DNA from 2 places in the Alcanivorax sp. HI0007 genome. Region 1 is predicted to be linked to the other one. Evidence: predicted binding sites of a transcription regulator. Region 1 holds the regulator's gene; the other holds the start of a gene.

Region 1 (7,891 bases):
TGCCAGTTGCTCGGTGATAAATACCGAGCGATGGCGACCGCCGGTACAGCCAATGGCCACCGTCACATAGCTGCGGTCGCTCTCGGCGAAAGCCGGCAGCCAACGTCTCACGAAGTGGTGGATATCCTCCAGCATGTCGTGGCTGGCCTGGTGTTCCTTGAGGAAATCGATGATGGCTTCATCGCGCCCGGTAAAGGGGCGAAGATCTGCGCGCCAGTGGGGGTTAGGCAGTACCCGTACATCAAACACCAGGTCGGCATCATTGGGCAGGCCATTTTTGAATCCGAAGGACTCAAGCTGAAGGGAGAGGGCGGCGCTGCGATTGGCGACCCGCTCACGCACCAGATTGCGAAGGCTGTGTACGTCGTAATTGCTGCTGTCGATCACCAGATCGGCACGCAAGCGGATGTTGGCCAAGAGCTCCCGTTCATGCTGGATGGCGGATTCCAGTGAACCCTGTTGCGCGCCGAGAGGATGCCGGCGGCGGGTGGCACTGAAGCGTTTCAGCAGAGTGCTGTCGTCCGCATCCAGATAAATGATTTCGGTCTTGACCTGTTGCTGATGCAACGCATCCAGAATGGCGTCAAAAGCCAGCAACTGGGTAGGCAGGTTGCGGGCATCAATGCCTACCGCCGCCCGCTCAATGGGCAGCTCTCCCTGGCTCAGCTGCTCTGCAAGAGTGGGCAACATGCCCACCGGCAGGTTGTCGACGCAATAGTAGTTCTGGTCTTCCATGGCCTGCAGGGCCGTGGTCTTTCCCGAGCCGGAGCGGCCGCTGATGATGGTGAGTTTCATGGCTGCACCGCGCCTCTGCCATACACCACACGCAGGCATCCACGGTCAGCAGAGGAGGGGCGGTGGCTCTGACGCATAATGCCCGAAAGCTTGATGGGTAATGTCATGATGCCAGTCGCAGCTCCGCTTCGGATTCCACGGCAGTGTGATACAGGTGGTGATTGTCCTTGCTGAGTCGCAGCTCGGCACGGTAGTCGTCGTCGTTGAACAGGGAGGCCAGGTGGCTGAGGGTTTTCAGGTGCTGTTCCGGGTTTTCCTGGGGAACAAGCAACACAAACACAAGATCCACGGGGCGACCGTCAACGGCATCAAAATCGATGGGAGTGGACAGTTTCAGCAGCAGCCCGATGGGTTGCTGGCAGTGACCGAGACGACAGTGAGGAATGGCGATGCCTTCGCCGATGCCCGTGGAGCCCAGCTTTTCCCGGGCTACCAGGGCGTCGAAGACCTCCTGTTCGTTGAGGCTGTCGCAGCCGGCCGCAGCCAGCTGCGCAACCTGGTCCAGCAGCTGTTTCTTGCTGCTGGCCTGCACCTGATTATGGGTGCGTGCTTCGGTGAGTAGTTCGCGAACTCGCATAATTGTCGCTTTGGGGTCAGTGGCCGTGCTTGTGGCTGACGGCCTTTTCCTTGTGTTTGAGAATCTGGCGGTCGAGCTTGTCCGTCAGCTTGTCGATGGCAGCGTACATGTCCACTGCCTCAGCGGTGGCGAAGACGTCAGCCCCGGAGATATGGATAGTGGATTCCGCCTTGTGGGTCTTGGGTTCCGGGGAAAGAATCACCTGGACACTGGTAATCTGGTCGAAATGCCGTTCAAGACGGGAAAACTTGTCTCCCACATAGGCTCGCAAAGCGTCGGTAATTTCCAGGTGATGACCGCTGATATTAATTTGCATGTCTGGCTCCTTTACCTGCTCTTGGGCCGTCCCGGCGCCTACACCAAACGCTTGCGGGCGCTGGATGACGGTATTCTCATCGCCTCTCTGTACTTGGCGACTGTCCGGCGCGCCACGTTGATTCCCTGCTCATTCAGCAAGCTTGCCAGCTTGTTGTCGCTGAGCGGCTTGCGGGGATTCTCGGCAGCGACCAGCTTCTTAATAATGGCACGAATAGCGGTGGAGGAACACTCACCGCCGCCGTCTGTTCCCACGTGACTTGAGAAGAAATATTTCAGCTCAAAGACGCCGCGGGGTGTCATCATGTATTTCTGGTTGGTGACCCGACTAATGGTCGATTCGTGCATCTCGACGGCATCGGCAATGTCGGCCAGAACCAGGGGTTTCATGGCCTCCTCCCCATAATCGAAGAAGTCTTGCTGGACTTCAACAATACGGGTGGCCACCTTCAACAGGGTGTCGTGGCGGCTTTGCAGGCTCTTGATGAACCACTTGGCCTCCTGCACGCAGTTGCGCAGGTACTGACCATCCTCTCCCCCGGCTTTGCGGGCCATGGCGGCGTACTGCTGCTGCAGGTTGACCTTGGGCAGCACCTCCTCGTTCAGGCTCACCTGCCAGTGGCCCTGGTGCTGGCGCACGATCACGTCCGGGACCGCGTAATCCACCTGGCTTTCCCCGATCTGCTCACCGGGGGCAGGATCCAGAGTGCGCAGCAGGGAGAGGGCATCAAGCAGATTTTCCTCGCTGATCTGCAGGACCCGCCGCAGGGCGGCATAGTCGTGTTTTTCCAGTAGCTCCAGATGCCCCAGCAGGGCCAGGGCATACTCCAGGAAGGGTGTGTCCGAGGGCAGTTGGCGCAGCTGCACGCGCAGGCAGTCGGCCAGATCGAGACTGGCCACGCCCACCGGATCAAATTGCTGCAGGCGATGCTGCACCGCCAGTACCTCATCGGCTTCCAGTTCATCGCCTTCGGTGAGCAGGTCCTCCTGAGCATTCATCATCGCCACGATGTCGTCCACGGACACGGTCAGGTAGCCGCGATCGTCCAGGGATTCGATGATGGTCATGGCGATAATGCGGTCCACATCGCTCATGGGAGTCAGGTTCAGTTGCCAGAGCAGGTGGTCCTGCAGGTTGCCGGCCACACTATGGCGTTGCTGCCAGTCGTCGGCATCGTCGGGAAGGGCGGTGGAGGCGCTGCTGGTCTGGCCGGAATAGACATCGTCCCATTCCGTTTCAATGCCCGGTTCGTCGTCCACGAACTCTTCCAGGGCATCTTCCCGTTCGGTATCCAGCTCCTGCTCGTCCTGACGCTCTTCGTCAGTGTCAGGCAGGGATTCGTCGCCAAAATCGTCAGCCAGCTCCAGCAACGGATTGCTTTCTACTGCCTGCTGAATTTCTTGGCGCAGGTCCAGCGTGGACAGCTGCAAAAGGCGAATGGCCTGCTGCAGCTGCGGTGTCATGGTCAGCTGCTGGCCGATTTGTAGTTGTAGGCTTGGCTTCATACTGCTCAGGCTGATTGGTCCCCAAAACCCGAGAATAACAGCCTATCTATGAGGCAAGCAATATTTGTGCCAATGGTGGTTCTGTGCTATGGAGCGGAGTTGACAGTTGATAGTGGACAGTTGACAGCTACGCGATAAAGGCTCTTGGTTCAGAAAACCATTTGAGGCCGCGCCCAAGCTTTAAACGCGGCCTCATACATTGCAGATGAAGACAGGATTTCCCGCGACAGCTGTCAACTGTCCTCTATCAACTGTCAATTTGTTTACAGTCTAAAGTCGGCACCCAAGTACACATCCCGCACCTGTTGGTTGCCCAGAATGGTGTCTGCATCGCCGGAGGCGATGATATGGCCGGCGCTGACGATGTAGGCGGTATCGCAGATATCCAGCGTTTCACGCACGTTGTGGTCAGTGATCAGTACACCAATACCGCGCTCTTTCAGGTGGCGAATGATGCCCTTGATGTCGTTCACGGAAATCGGGTCCACGCCGGCGAAAGGCTCATCCAGCAGAATGAAATCCGGGTCCGTGGCCAGGCCGCGGGCAATTTCCGCCCGGCGCCGTTCGCCGCCGGACAGGCTCATGCCCAGGGAATCGCGAATGTGGGTGATATGGAATTCCTTGAGCAGGCTTTCCATGCGCTCGTGACGTTCCGCCTTGCTGAGATCCTTGCGGGTTTCCAGGATCGCCATGATGTTCTCTTCCACGGTCAGGCGGCGGAAGATGCTGGCTTCCTGGGGCAGGTAGCCGATGCCGCGCTGGGCGCGACCATGCATGGGCAGATGGGTGATGTCCGCGTCGTTGATGTCGATGCGCCCGGCATCGGCTTCCACCAGGCCTACGATCATGTAGAAGCAGGTGGTCTTGCCGGCGCCGTTGGGCCCAAGCAGGCCGACGATCTGGCCGGCTTCCACGTCCAGGGACACATCTTCGATGACCCGGCGGCCCTTGTAGCTTTTTGCCAGGTGATGGGCGCGTAAATGGCTCATGGGGTGTTTGGCTCCGCCTCGGGGGAGGGCGCCACAGGCGCCTCGCCGTTTGCATTGTCGTCTGCCGGTGGGGCTTGTTCGGTGCCAGGTGTCTGGTTCTCGGCGGGGATCACCAGTCTCACTCGCTTGTCGCCTTCACTGCTGGCGTCGACTCGCTTGGAGTCCAGGCTGTATTCCACCCGGGCGCCCTCGAAAGTGTTGCCAAGATGTTCAATGTAGGCATCACCGGTGAGCACCAGGGTGCGTTTGCGGATGTCGTAGACCAGGTTGTTGGCGTGGGCCTGCAGGTCCTTGCCTTCTTGCATGCGTACCGGGGTGCCTGAGGCCTCCACGCGAGTCAGTTCGCCATTACGGGTAAACAGGCGCATTTCATCGGCAAACAGTTTGCGCTTGCCCTGTATCAGCTCCACATTGCCGCGATACAGGCCGCTGCCAGCGTCCTGCTCAAAGCGCCCGGAATCAGCGGTGACAGACACGGGCATTTGCCCAGGCGCCGCCAACGCCGTCACCGGCAGGGCAGCGGCAAGGGCGATGGTTCTAAGAAGCCGGTGCGTCAAACTCACTCTTTACTCCTTTTTCAAGGGTCAGGATGCCCTTGTCGAGATCGGCCTCCAGCGCTCCCGCGCGGGTGGTGCCGGATTCAAATTCCAGGTCCACATTGTCGGGAGAGCTGGCGATGTTGGTGTCGCTGTAAAAGCGCAGCTCCTGGGTATCCAGGGTAATCTTCTGTTGCTGGTTCCGGGCTTTCACGTCGCCGGAAAATACGATCAGGTCGCCATTTTCCTTGACGACGCCCTGCTCGCTAACGATGGTCCAGCTGCCCTTGTCGTTGGCCATTTCCAGCTCCGGTTCCTGCATCTCCGTGAGTGGATTATGGTCGTACTGTGTCAGGGTTTTGGCGGTCAGATAGTACTGGAGACGGCCGTCCTCTTCACTAAAAGCCCGCGCCGTAATGTCTTTGGCAACAATGGCTGGTGCCGTGAGGATGCCATCCTCCTGCCCGGGGAGAGTGTCATCCCACTCGTGGAGCGTCATCAGCATCACCAGTCCCAGCATCAGGACACCGGTGGCGCTGAGCAGGCCCTGGCGCTTCATGCCGGGCTCCGCTGTGCCAGGATGGCGTCGCAAATTTCCCGCACCGCGCCCTCGCCGCCACGCCGTTCGGTAATGTGGTTGGCGGCCGCCTTGGCGCAGTCATGGGCATTGGCCGGGGCAAAGCTGAGCTGGGCCCATTCCAGGGCGCTCACGTCCGGTTCGTCATCGCCGGCATAGCCGGTTTCGCTGGCGGCAATACCCAGCTGGTTCGCCAGGTCGGCCAGGGCGACACCCTTGTCCTCGCGGCCCTGAATCACATGGTTAATGCCCAGGTCGGCGGCGCGTTTGGCCACCATGGGGGTGTTGCGGCCTGTGATGATGGCCAGGGTCACGCCGCTGGCGGCCAGTTTCTTCAAGCCGTGGCCGTCCAGGGTGTTAAAGACTTTGAGGGTCTCGCCGTCCGGGCTGAAGTAGATGCGTCCGTCGGTCATCACTCCGTCCACGTCGAAGGCCATCAGGCGCAGTTTCTGGGCATCAATGGAAGACAGTTGCATTGGCATTTACACCACCCCCGCGCGCAGCAGGTCCTGCATATTGAAGGCACCCAGTGGCTTGTGGTCCTGGTCGCAGACCATCAGGCCGTTGATCTTGCGGCTTTCCATGATCTGCAGGGCCTCCGCGGCCAGGTGGCCAGGTTCAATGGTGATTGGCTGGGCCACCATCACCTCGTCGATGGTGGCCTTGCGGATGTCGATGTCGCGGTCCAGCATGCGGCGCAGATCGCCATCAGTGAAGATGCCTGCCAGGGTGCCGTCGTCCCGGGTGATGGCTGTCATGCCCAGACCCTTGCGGGTCATTTCCAGTAGCGCTTCGCTGAGCGAGGTCCCACTGGCAACCACCGGCAGTTGTTCCCCGGCGTGCATGATGTCATCCACCTTCAATAGCAGGCGCCGGCCCAGGCTGCCGCCGGGGTGGCTCATGGCGAAATCTTCGGGCGTAAAGCCGCGGGCTTCCAGCAGGGCAATGGCCAGGGCATCGCCCATGGCAAGGGCCGCTGTGGTAGAGGAGGTGGGGGCCAGATTGTGCGGGCAGGCTTCTTCGCTGACCGCCACGGTCAGGTGCACATCGGAGAGCTGCGCCAGGGCAGATTGTGGCCGGCCGGTCATGCCAATCAGGGCGGTGCCCTTGCGTTTGATGACCGGGAGGATGGCCAGTACTTCGGCGGTTTCTCCGGAGTTGGACAGGGCCAGCACCACATCGTCCGGGGTGATCATGCCCAGGTCGCCGTGGGACGCTTCCCCCGGATGCACAAAGAAAGAAGGTGTGCCGGTGCTGGCCAGGGTGGCGGCCAGTTTGCTGCCCACGTGGCCACTTTTCCCCATGCCGGTGACGATGACCCGTCCGCGGGCGGCCAGCATCAGGTCGCAGGCGGCGGAGAAGCTGTCATCCAGGCTGTCTTTCAGGCAATCAACGGCTCTGGCCTCGATGTCCAGTACCCGTCGACCCACGCCGATGTGGTCGTGACTCATTCATCTCTCCTCTGGTCGGGGTCGATTATACATTGCTGGGGACGCCTCGTTGACCCGAATTCTGTTTCATTTGGAACCGTTGGGACATCTTGTGACTCCAACAAAGCAGATGCGGTTCAGTGTGTTACTGGACATCAGCGGTATAAAACCGTAAAACCGCCGGACATTAACAGGGAGTTTTCTATGCATTTGCAGCGTGTTATCCGGATCTGGTTGGCAATGGTGTTTACCGCCATGGCCTCTTTGGCGGCGGCGGACAGCGATCCGCGGCAGGTGGTGATGGAAGCGGTGGAGCGTATGACCTCCCGTATCGAGGCGGAGCGGGAGCAACTGGAGGCTGATCCGGACCGGGCCAAGGAGCTGGTGCGCGAGGAGCTTGGCGATCTGGTGGACTTCAAGCGTATCACCCGAATGGTGATGGGCGATTACTTCGGGCCGTCCAGCAAGGAACAGAAGTACCGGTTTCTGGACGTGTTCAAGAATAGCCTGATCAATACCTATGCCTCCGGTATTACCCTCTATGAAGGCCAGAAGATTACTACGCTGCCCATGCAGGAAGGGGATCGCAAAGGCGATTATGCCCGGGTACGCATGGAGGTGAAGACCAACTCCGGCAAGACGGTACCGATCTACTACACCCTGTTCCTGCGTGATGGCCAGTGGCGGGTAATCAATGTTTACGTGAACGGTCTGGATCTGCGCGATACCTTCCAGAGCCAGTTCGCCCAGGGCATGCAACAGTACAACGACATCGACAAGGTGATCGACAACTGGTCTGCAGACGCCAAGATTGATGCGGGTATCAAGGACAGCGACCCGAAGAGCTGATTCTTCCGGCGGTGCCGCCGTGGCAAGGGGGCGTCGGCTCGCGTATTATTGCCGTTTTCACCGAGGAGCGGGTTAATCCCGCTCCTCGCTGTTCGGGCCGCTGTCGGCCCCGATGAGGAGCGAGCATGAATCCGGAAGAGGTAAAAGCACTGGTCGAAGCCGGTTTTGACGATGCCGATGTGGCGGTGGAAGGCGGCGGCGACCGGTTCCAGATTCGCGTCATTTCCACGGCCTTTGAAGGCCTGATGCCGGTGAAGAAGCAACAACTGGTCTACGCCACCATCAACGAGCAGATCCAGAGCAACACCATCCACGCG
Region 2 (7,891 bases), on a different contig from region 1:
TGGCATCTATCTCCGCCAGCATGGTGGAAGAGGTAAAGGTGTGGCTGTGATCGGTCACCGCCGGGTTGACCAGCGGAATCACACCCAGGTTTTCAATGGACGCATCCTGGGCGTCTTCCATGGCCTTGGCCTCGGCGAAGCTGATTGGCGAGAAGCGGATGCTGTCCCCGGGTTTCAACTGGCCCACTTTCCACAGCTCGGCCTTGGCGATGGTCACCGGGCAGACGAACCCCCCAAGGCTCGGGCCATCCTTGGTCAGGATGACCGGGAAATCACCGGTGAAATTGATGGAGCCGATGGCGTACTCGTTGTCGTGAACATTGGACGGGTGCAGCCCGGCTTCGCCGCCATCGGTACGGGTCCAGCTCGGCTTGGGACCCACCAGGCGAATGCCCAGCCGGTTGGAGTTGTAATGCACCTGCCAGTCGGCGTTGAAGAATTCTTCAATGGCATCTTCGCTAAAGAAATCCGGCGCCCCATGGGGGCCGTACAGCACCTTGATGTCCCATTGTTGCGGGTAGTCCGGGATCAATCCGTTTTCGACCGGGTGCGGCTCGGCCACCGGCGCCGGGGTGGGGCACCCCTCCAGCTGCGGCTGACAGATCGACAACACGTCACCCTTGCGCAGGGTGCGCCCACCGTGGCCGCCAAACTTGCCGAGCACGAAGGTGGATTTACTGCCCAGGTAGTCGGGGACATCAATGCCGTTGCGCACGGCAATATAGGTGCGGCAACCGTTTTCAACCTTGCCGGTGGTGAGGGTCTGGCCGGCCTTGACGGTGATGGGTTCCCACAGGGGTACGCTGACACCATCCAGTTGCGCCGGGCAGGCCGCACCGGTAAGTGCTACCACGGTATCGCAATGGAAGGTGAGCGAGGGGCCCACTAGGGTGGCTTCCAGGCCGGCGGCGCTGTCATGGTTGCCGACGATGCGATTGGCCAGACGAAAGGCAAAGTCGTCCATGGGTCCGGACGGCGGTACACCGATATCCCAGTAGCCGGCCCGGCCAGGATAATCCTGCACCGTGGTGTAGGTGCCTGGCTCGACAACGTCGAAGGCCCTGGGCGTATAGGTAAAGGTTTCCAGATAGCGAGTGGAAACGGTGCCGGCAATGACATTGTCGTCGCGCAGAATCTGGCGCAGGTAGTCCAGGTTGGTGGCGATGCCCGAGAGGCGGGTTTGTGCCAGGGCGGTCTGCATCTTCTTCAGGGCGTCGGCACGATCACTGCCATGGACGATGACTTTGGCCAGCATGGGATCATAGTGAGGGCTGACCACGGTACCGGTGTCCACCCAGCCATCCAGGCGGATATTGTCCGGGAAGCGCACCTCGGTGAGTTCGCCCGGGCTGGGCTGGAAATCTTTCAGCGCATCTTCGGCGTAGATGCGCACTTCCATGGAAGCCCCCTGGCTGGTGTAGCTGTCATCCAGTGGCGGACGTTCGCCGCCGGCCAGTTGCAACATCCACTGCACCAGGTCTACGCCGAATACGGATTCGGTGACGCCGTGCTCCACCTGCAGGCGGGTATTCACTTCCAGGAAATAGAATTCATCACGCTCGTCGTCGTAAATGTATTCCACCGTGCCCGCAGAGCGGTATTTCACGGTCTGGCCCAACCGCACCGCACTGGCGTGCAGTTTTTCCCGGGTCGCCTGTGGCAGATTGGGCGCCGGGGTTTCTTCCACCACTTTCTGGTTGCGACGCTGCAGGGAACATTCGCGCTCGCCCAGGGCCAGCACGGTACCGTTACCGTCACCGAAGATCTGCACTTCCACATGGCGGGCCCGCGCCACAAAACGTTCGATAAAAACGCCGCTGTCAGAAAAGAAACTTTCCCCGAGCCGCTTTACCGACTCAAAGGCAGCGACCAGTTCGTCTTCGTTGTTGCAGCGGGACAGGCCGATGCCGCCACCGCCGGCGGTGCTTTTCAGCATCACCGGGTAGCCGATCTGCAGTGCGGCCTGTTTGGCGTCGTCCAGGCTTTGCAGCAGGTCGGTACCGGGGGCCAGTGGCACGCCGGCTTTTTCGGCGATGGCACGGGCTTCATGCTTGAGGCCGAACTCGCGCAGTTGTTGCGGGGTCGGGCCCACGAAAGCGATGCCGTTGGCGGCGCAGGCTTCAGCAAACTCGGCGTTTTCGGAAAGAAATCCGTAGCCGGGAATAATGGCCTCGGCGCCGGTGTCTTTGGCGGCCTGCAGAATCAGGTCGGTTTTCAGATAACTTTCTGCGGCGGTCTGGCCGCCCAGGGATACCGCTTCATCCGCCACGCTGACGTGCTGGCTGTTGCGATCCGCCTCTGAATAGACCGCCACCGAGGCAATGCCCATCTGCTTCAGGGTGCGACAGATACGCACCGCAATTTCACCCCGGTTGGCGATCAGCACTTTCGTTAACATCAGAGGGACTCCTTCTTGTTCAGCGCGGCGATGTAGTTTCTCCAGCCGCCCAGTTCGGTAATGTCGGTGGCGTCGTCGATGGCCCAGGGCTCGCAGATGAACCCCTTCACCCAGCGGCCATCCACGGTTTCCAGGCTGCCAATGCCAAGCGGTGCAGGAATCAGCCCGACAAAGCTGCCGAAGTGTTCGAGGGGCATTTGCCACAGTTCGATGGGGATGCTGGCGCCGCCGTCTTTTTCGTTACGTATCAAGCCGGGCTTGGGCGGCACCGTGTTGGCCAGGGCATAGAGGCGATAGCAGGGAGCGGTGTGGGTGGCTTCCAGCAGCACCGCGTCGCGTTCCACCAGCTGACTGTTCAGTGGCATGCCGCTGAGGTGGGCACCGACCACCGCCACGGTGATGGAATCATCATGGTTATCGCTGGCGGCACTTTTTTCCGGTGCCGGCAGTGCCTGACCGGTGGCGCCGGCCTGCCAGGGCTGGTGCTGTTGCCAGCGCTGGCCGAATTCCGCCAGGGCATGGTCTTGCCAGGCGGGGGCAATCAGGGTGATGCCGCCGGGCAGGCCGTCGTCCCGAAAACCGCCGGGCAGGGCCAGGGCACACAGATCCAGCAGGTTGACGAAGTTGGTCCAGGTACCCAGTTGGCTGTTCAGGGTGATGGGATCGTTGCGTACCGCGTCGCGGGTATAGATGCCCGGGGTGGTGGGTAGCAGCAGGGCATCCACACCGGCCAGCAGGTTGTCTGACTGACGTTTGAGTTCGGCCAGACGATATTGGGCGCGGAAACTGTCAACGGCGCTGATCTGTGCCGCCGGTTCCAGGATGTCACGGATCACCGGTAACAGGGCTTGTGGTGTTTCCTGCAACAGGGTGTCAGTGACAGAGAAACGCTCGGCTATCCATGGGCCCTGATACAGCAGGGCTGCCGCATCCTGCAGCACGGTAGTATCCACGGTAACCAGCTCGGCAAGACTGCTGAGGCTCTCCAGTTGTTGTTCCCAGAGCGCCTTTGCCCTGTGGTCACCGAACCAGGGCAGATCGTGGGGAATCCCCAGCTTCGGTCGTGCGGGCAGTCCGGTTTTCTGCCGTGACGGCGCCGGACGGCTGAAAGCATCGTCGCTATCGAACTGGCCGATAAGGCGATAAATGGTCCGGGCATCTTCCACGTTCAGCGCAAACACGCTGACGCAGTCCAGGGTTCTGCACGCGGGCACCACGCCTCGAGTGCTGATGGCGCCGCGGCTGGGTTTCAGGCCGACGATATTGGTAAAGGCCGCGGGTACCCGCCCGGAGCCGGCTGTGTCGGTGCCCAGCGAGAAGGGCACCAGCCCCAGGCTGACGCTCACCGCCGAACCGGAACTGGAGCCGCCGCTGAGGTAGTCGCCGTTGAACGGGTTGGGCACTTCCCCGTAAGGGGAGCGGGTGCCGACCAGTCCGGTGGCAAACTGATCCAGATTGGTTTTGCCCACTACAATCGCGCCGGCGTCGCGCAGCAGTCTGACCACGGTGGCGTCTTCCTGCGGTGTGTAGGCAAAGGCGGGGCAGGCCGCCGTGGTCGGCATACCGGCCACATCAATATTGTCTTTCACCGCGAAGGGAATGCCGAAGAGAGGCAGGGACGGATCCGTCAGGGCCTCGGCCCGGGCGACCAGGGAGGACTCGTCCAGCAGGTGAATCCACAGGGCGCGCTCGCTGTCGTGCAGCAGTGTCGCCAGTTGTTTCATGGCCTGTACCGGGGTGAGGTCACCGCTGCGGTAGGCCGCCTGCCATTGTCGAAGAGTCCAGCCGATCATTCGTTTAGCACACCTGTTTGTATACAAGTTGGTATGCGGACTAGTGCAAACCCGGTGCCAAACAGACAGAAAAAATTTAAGTAATTGTTTTTACATAAATTAAATGTCGAAGGGCTGACCAGGTTGGTGGGATTTGTCAGGCTGGTGTGCGTCATGCTGATGCAGCTGCGCCGTAACAGTGCAAAAGGTTGCGTTGTGCAAGATGTCGCCATGGGCGGCGGCGATGGCGGGAACAGGGAGGGATTATTTCCGCTCTCGGCCTGGCTTTGGCAAAGTGAATCAAGGTGTCAGATCAAACAGGAGACGGATATGTCCTCGCGGGCTCTGGTCGTGGAAGGGGGTGCCATGCGCGGCATTTTTGCCGCCGGGGTGCTGGATGCCTTTCTGGAGAAAGATTACCGGGAGTTTGATTTTGCGGTGGGCGTATCCGCCGGTTCCACCAACCTGATCGGTTACCTGGCCGGAGATCATGGCCGCAACCGGCGCATCATCACCGATCACGCCTGCCGCCCGGATTTCATCAACTGGCAGCGTTTCATGGCCGGCGGTCATTTGTGCGATGTGCACTGGCTGTGGCATCAATCCTTACGGGATGTGCCGCTGAGTCTGGACCGGTATTGGCAATCGCAGACGCCGCTATGGGTGGTGACCACTTCCGTGGAGGACGGCGAGCCACGGTATCACCACGCGACGCCGGACAACCTGGACGAGATCATGACAGCGTCCTGTTCCATTCCTTTTGCCTACCGACAATTTCCCACGGTGGACGGGCATCCCATGACCGATGGCGGGGTGGGCGATTCCATTCCCGTGCGCTGGGCCTATGAACAGGGCGCCAGGGATATCACCGTGGTGCTGTCACGGCATCAGGGTTATCGCAAGAAACCCAGCCCGCTGGCACCCCTACTGAAACCCTGGGTCAGGGAAATGCCGGGGTTATATGCCGGTATGCGGAAACGCTCGCAAACCTACAATGACGCACTGGCGTTCATCGAGAACCCGCCCGAGGATTGCCGACTCACAGTGATTGCGCCAGACCGCGGCTTTCCGGTCAGCCGCTTGACCACCCATGGCCAAAAGCTGGAGCAGGGGTATTGGCAGGGGCATCAGGCCGCGTCGGTGATGTTGGGCGAGCCGCTTTTCGAAGCGGTGGGGTGAGGGCAGCCTGCAAAACAGCGCTGCCGGCAAGTCGTGTTGACTACCTGCTGCTATCCGACTCGTCACAGCGCCAGGTCCAGGCTTCCAGCTCCATGCGTTGAATGCCACGGTGATGGTTCTCCATCAGAAAGACACGCCGGTCTTTCAATACCGCCCGGTTGCCGTCGGCTTTTTTGATGGCCTTGAGCAGTTTCTTTTTGGCGTTGTTTTCGATCCAGGCGTCGCTGAACAGCAAGCCCTGCAGTTTGCCGCCGGTTTCTATAGAGACAGTGTCACCGGGCTGGCAGCCGCTGGGGGGCGTTTTCAGGAGTAAGACCTTGTCAGCCTGACTGCTGGCGGCCAGAAGTAGCAATCCGATACTGAGCAGTCTGCGCATAGTGGCTCCTTTTTTGTTGTTATTCACAGGCCCGGCGCGCCTTTTCCACGTTTTCCCGCAGGTGTTGCGGGTTGATGGTGCCGGCGATGATACTGCCGACGCCGGCAGTGCCAAGGATCTTGTTCATGCTTTCCTGTACCGGGTCTTGTCCCTCGCTGCACAGGTGGCCGCTGGCAAAGGCCTTCTTGATAAGAATGCCCTTGTGGTGACTGGCGGCGTGCTCGATGACCGGCACTTCTTCGTCATGGGCCAGGTTGTAGGTGACCATGGCCACGTCTGCTTGTCTGAGGGTGTCGATACCCCCGGCCACTGTCTTGGTGGACATGCCGGTGGCGCGGATCAGGCCCGCCTTCTTCAGATCGTTGAGCGCGTCAAGCGTACCCATGTTGAGAACGTCCAGATCGTTCCCGTCCGAATGCACCAGAACGCAATCCAGGTAGTCGGTGTTCAGCCGCTTGAGACTGCGTTCCACCGAGGCACGCACATGTTGCGGGGAGAAATCGAAGTGGCTGTCGCCGCTGTCATTATCGAATTCCTCGCCCACCTTGGTGACGATAACCCAGTGCTGGCGGTCCCGGAGCAGTTGCCCCAGTCGTTCTTCACTGCGGCCGTAGGCCGGTGCGGTGTCGATCAGGTTCAGGCCTAGGTCCCGGGCCTGGGCCATCAAATCGGTCACTGCCGCGTCATCGGGAATGGTAAAGGCGCCGGGGTATTTCACGCCCTTGTCGCGGCCGATTTTCACTGTGCCCAGACCGAGGGCGCTGACGGTCAATCCTGTGTTGCCCAGCGGGCGCATGAAGGCCATGAAAGCTTCCTTGTTCGTCTTGCCGTAGGAGCGTCGCTGGCGGCAGGACAAAAGCAGTTGAAAGTTCAAAGTTCAAAGGCGCGTCTGACCGCTTCTGCCACGTTGATGCTGTGCTCGCGTACAACAGTAGAACGCGGGCAGAGAGAGTTCAAAGTCTGAAAACCGGCCTCGCGCTTTTAAACTTTCAACTTTGAACTTTTAACTCAACCTATCGCGCCGCCAACGACGCTCGCTCCTACGGAGGGTAATCAAAAACAGCGATGCCAATAGGGCACGCCCATGGGGGCTTTTTCCAGCGTTTCCGGCACCGTTAACGGCTCCCCTGGTTTCAGCCCACTCTCTTCCACCAGCGCCATCACTCTGTCGCCCAGGTCCGGGGCCAGGGTGAGCTTGGTGGGCCAGGCCACGATCAGGTTGTGATCGCGGTGGGCGTAGGCGTTATCCGGTTTTACCAGGGCCTGCTGTTTCGGTTCGGCCCGGGTTACGTTGAGAACGGCGAACTGGGCCTGGCTGAAATCGAGCCAGGGGAACAGGTGTTTCAGTTCGTCGCGGCCAGCGGCCAGTTGTTCCTCATCGCTGCGTTCCACGCCCCGTTCCGCCAGGTCGCCGCCCAGATACCAGACCACCTTGCCGTCCGGGCAGTCGTGGGTGGTGACGGTGAGTACCGGTTTGTTGCTGGTGCCGACACAGTGAGCATAGAGGCGGTGGCCCAGATCGTGTTTCACCAGCAGCATTTTCAGTGGCCGCAGCTGGCTGTGTTCCTCTGGCAGCAGGCGGGCCTGGTGGGCGCCGTCCAGCAGTGCCGGGTTGCCATTGCCGGCGGACAGGATGGTCAACGTCGGCTCGATACGCTGGCCATTGACGGTCACCGCCTTCAATCCTTGCTCTCCCCATTCCAGAGAATCGCGTTCCCTGTCGAAGGCCAGCAGGCGTTCACGTACCGGCGCGGCCAGGGTGTCGATCAGTGATTCGGTGTTGATGACCAGATCATCCAGCTTGTAGACATTGCCCTTGAAGGCCTTGTCCGCCAGCGCTGAGGGGAAATGGTCCCGCTTCAGCTTTTCGATGCGCCCGCGCAGCATCTTGCTGGCGAAGAAGTTGGTCATGCGCGAGGCCACTGAGCCACTGGACCACATGTGCTGGGTGTCGCTGAGTACCTGCAGCTGGCGCAGGTCCACCGGATCGTTGCCGGCCATGGCCGCGCGCCAGCGGTCCGGCATGGCGGCGATGGATTCCGACTCGCTGGACAGGTTGCCGCCCAGGGCATACTTGAGGCCGCCGTGAATAATGCCCTGGCTGGCCAGGGTCTGGTCGCCGCCGAGGGAGTCGGTTTCCAGCAGCAGGCACTGGTAACCGGCCGC

Evidence for each region. The regulator sigma-54, encoded in region 1, starts transcription at its own class of promoters, with help from an activator protein. The targets are predictions, from matches to a motif close to TGGCACNNNNNTTGCTNT.
Region 2: a site for sigma-54 is predicted at 4,234-4,251, ahead of atzF (allophanate hydrolase). Genes of this name have one in related genera too.

What each region holds. Positions count from the first base shown of each region.
Region 1 covers NZ_LWEJ01000171.1:49,233-57,123, reverse strand. The annotation lists gene rapZ (RNase adapter RapZ) at 1-795, opposite strand, end outside; gene ptsN (PTS IIA-like nitrogen regulatory protein PtsN) at 899-1,372, opposite strand; gene hpf (ribosome hibernation-promoting factor, HPF/YfiA family) at 1,389-1,688, opposite strand; gene A3714_RS09575 (RNA polymerase factor sigma-54) at 1,727-3,193, opposite strand; gene lptB (LPS export ABC transporter ATP-binding protein) at 3,457-4,182, opposite strand; gene lptA (lipopolysaccharide transport periplasmic protein LptA) at 4,179-4,745, opposite strand; gene lptC (LPS export ABC transporter periplasmic protein LptC) at 4,720-5,277, opposite strand; gene A3714_RS09555 (HAD family hydrolase) at 5,274-5,777, opposite strand; gene A3714_RS09550 (KpsF/GutQ family sugar-phosphate isomerase) at 5,778-6,746, opposite strand; gene A3714_RS09545 (phospholipid-binding protein MlaC) at 6,930-7,574, shown strand; gene A3714_RS09540 (BolA family protein) at 7,700-7,891, shown strand, end outside.
Region 2 covers NZ_LWEJ01000244.1:14,374-22,264, reverse strand. The annotation lists gene uca (urea carboxylase) at 1-2,398, opposite strand, end outside; gene atzF (allophanate hydrolase) at 2,398-4,191, opposite strand; gene A3714_RS12840 (patatin family protein) at 4,501-5,349, shown strand; gene A3714_RS12835 (hypothetical protein) at 5,390-5,725, opposite strand; gene A3714_RS12830 (aldo/keto reductase) at 5,745-6,530, opposite strand; gene A3714_RS12825 (FAD-dependent oxidoreductase) at 6,779-7,891, opposite strand, start outside.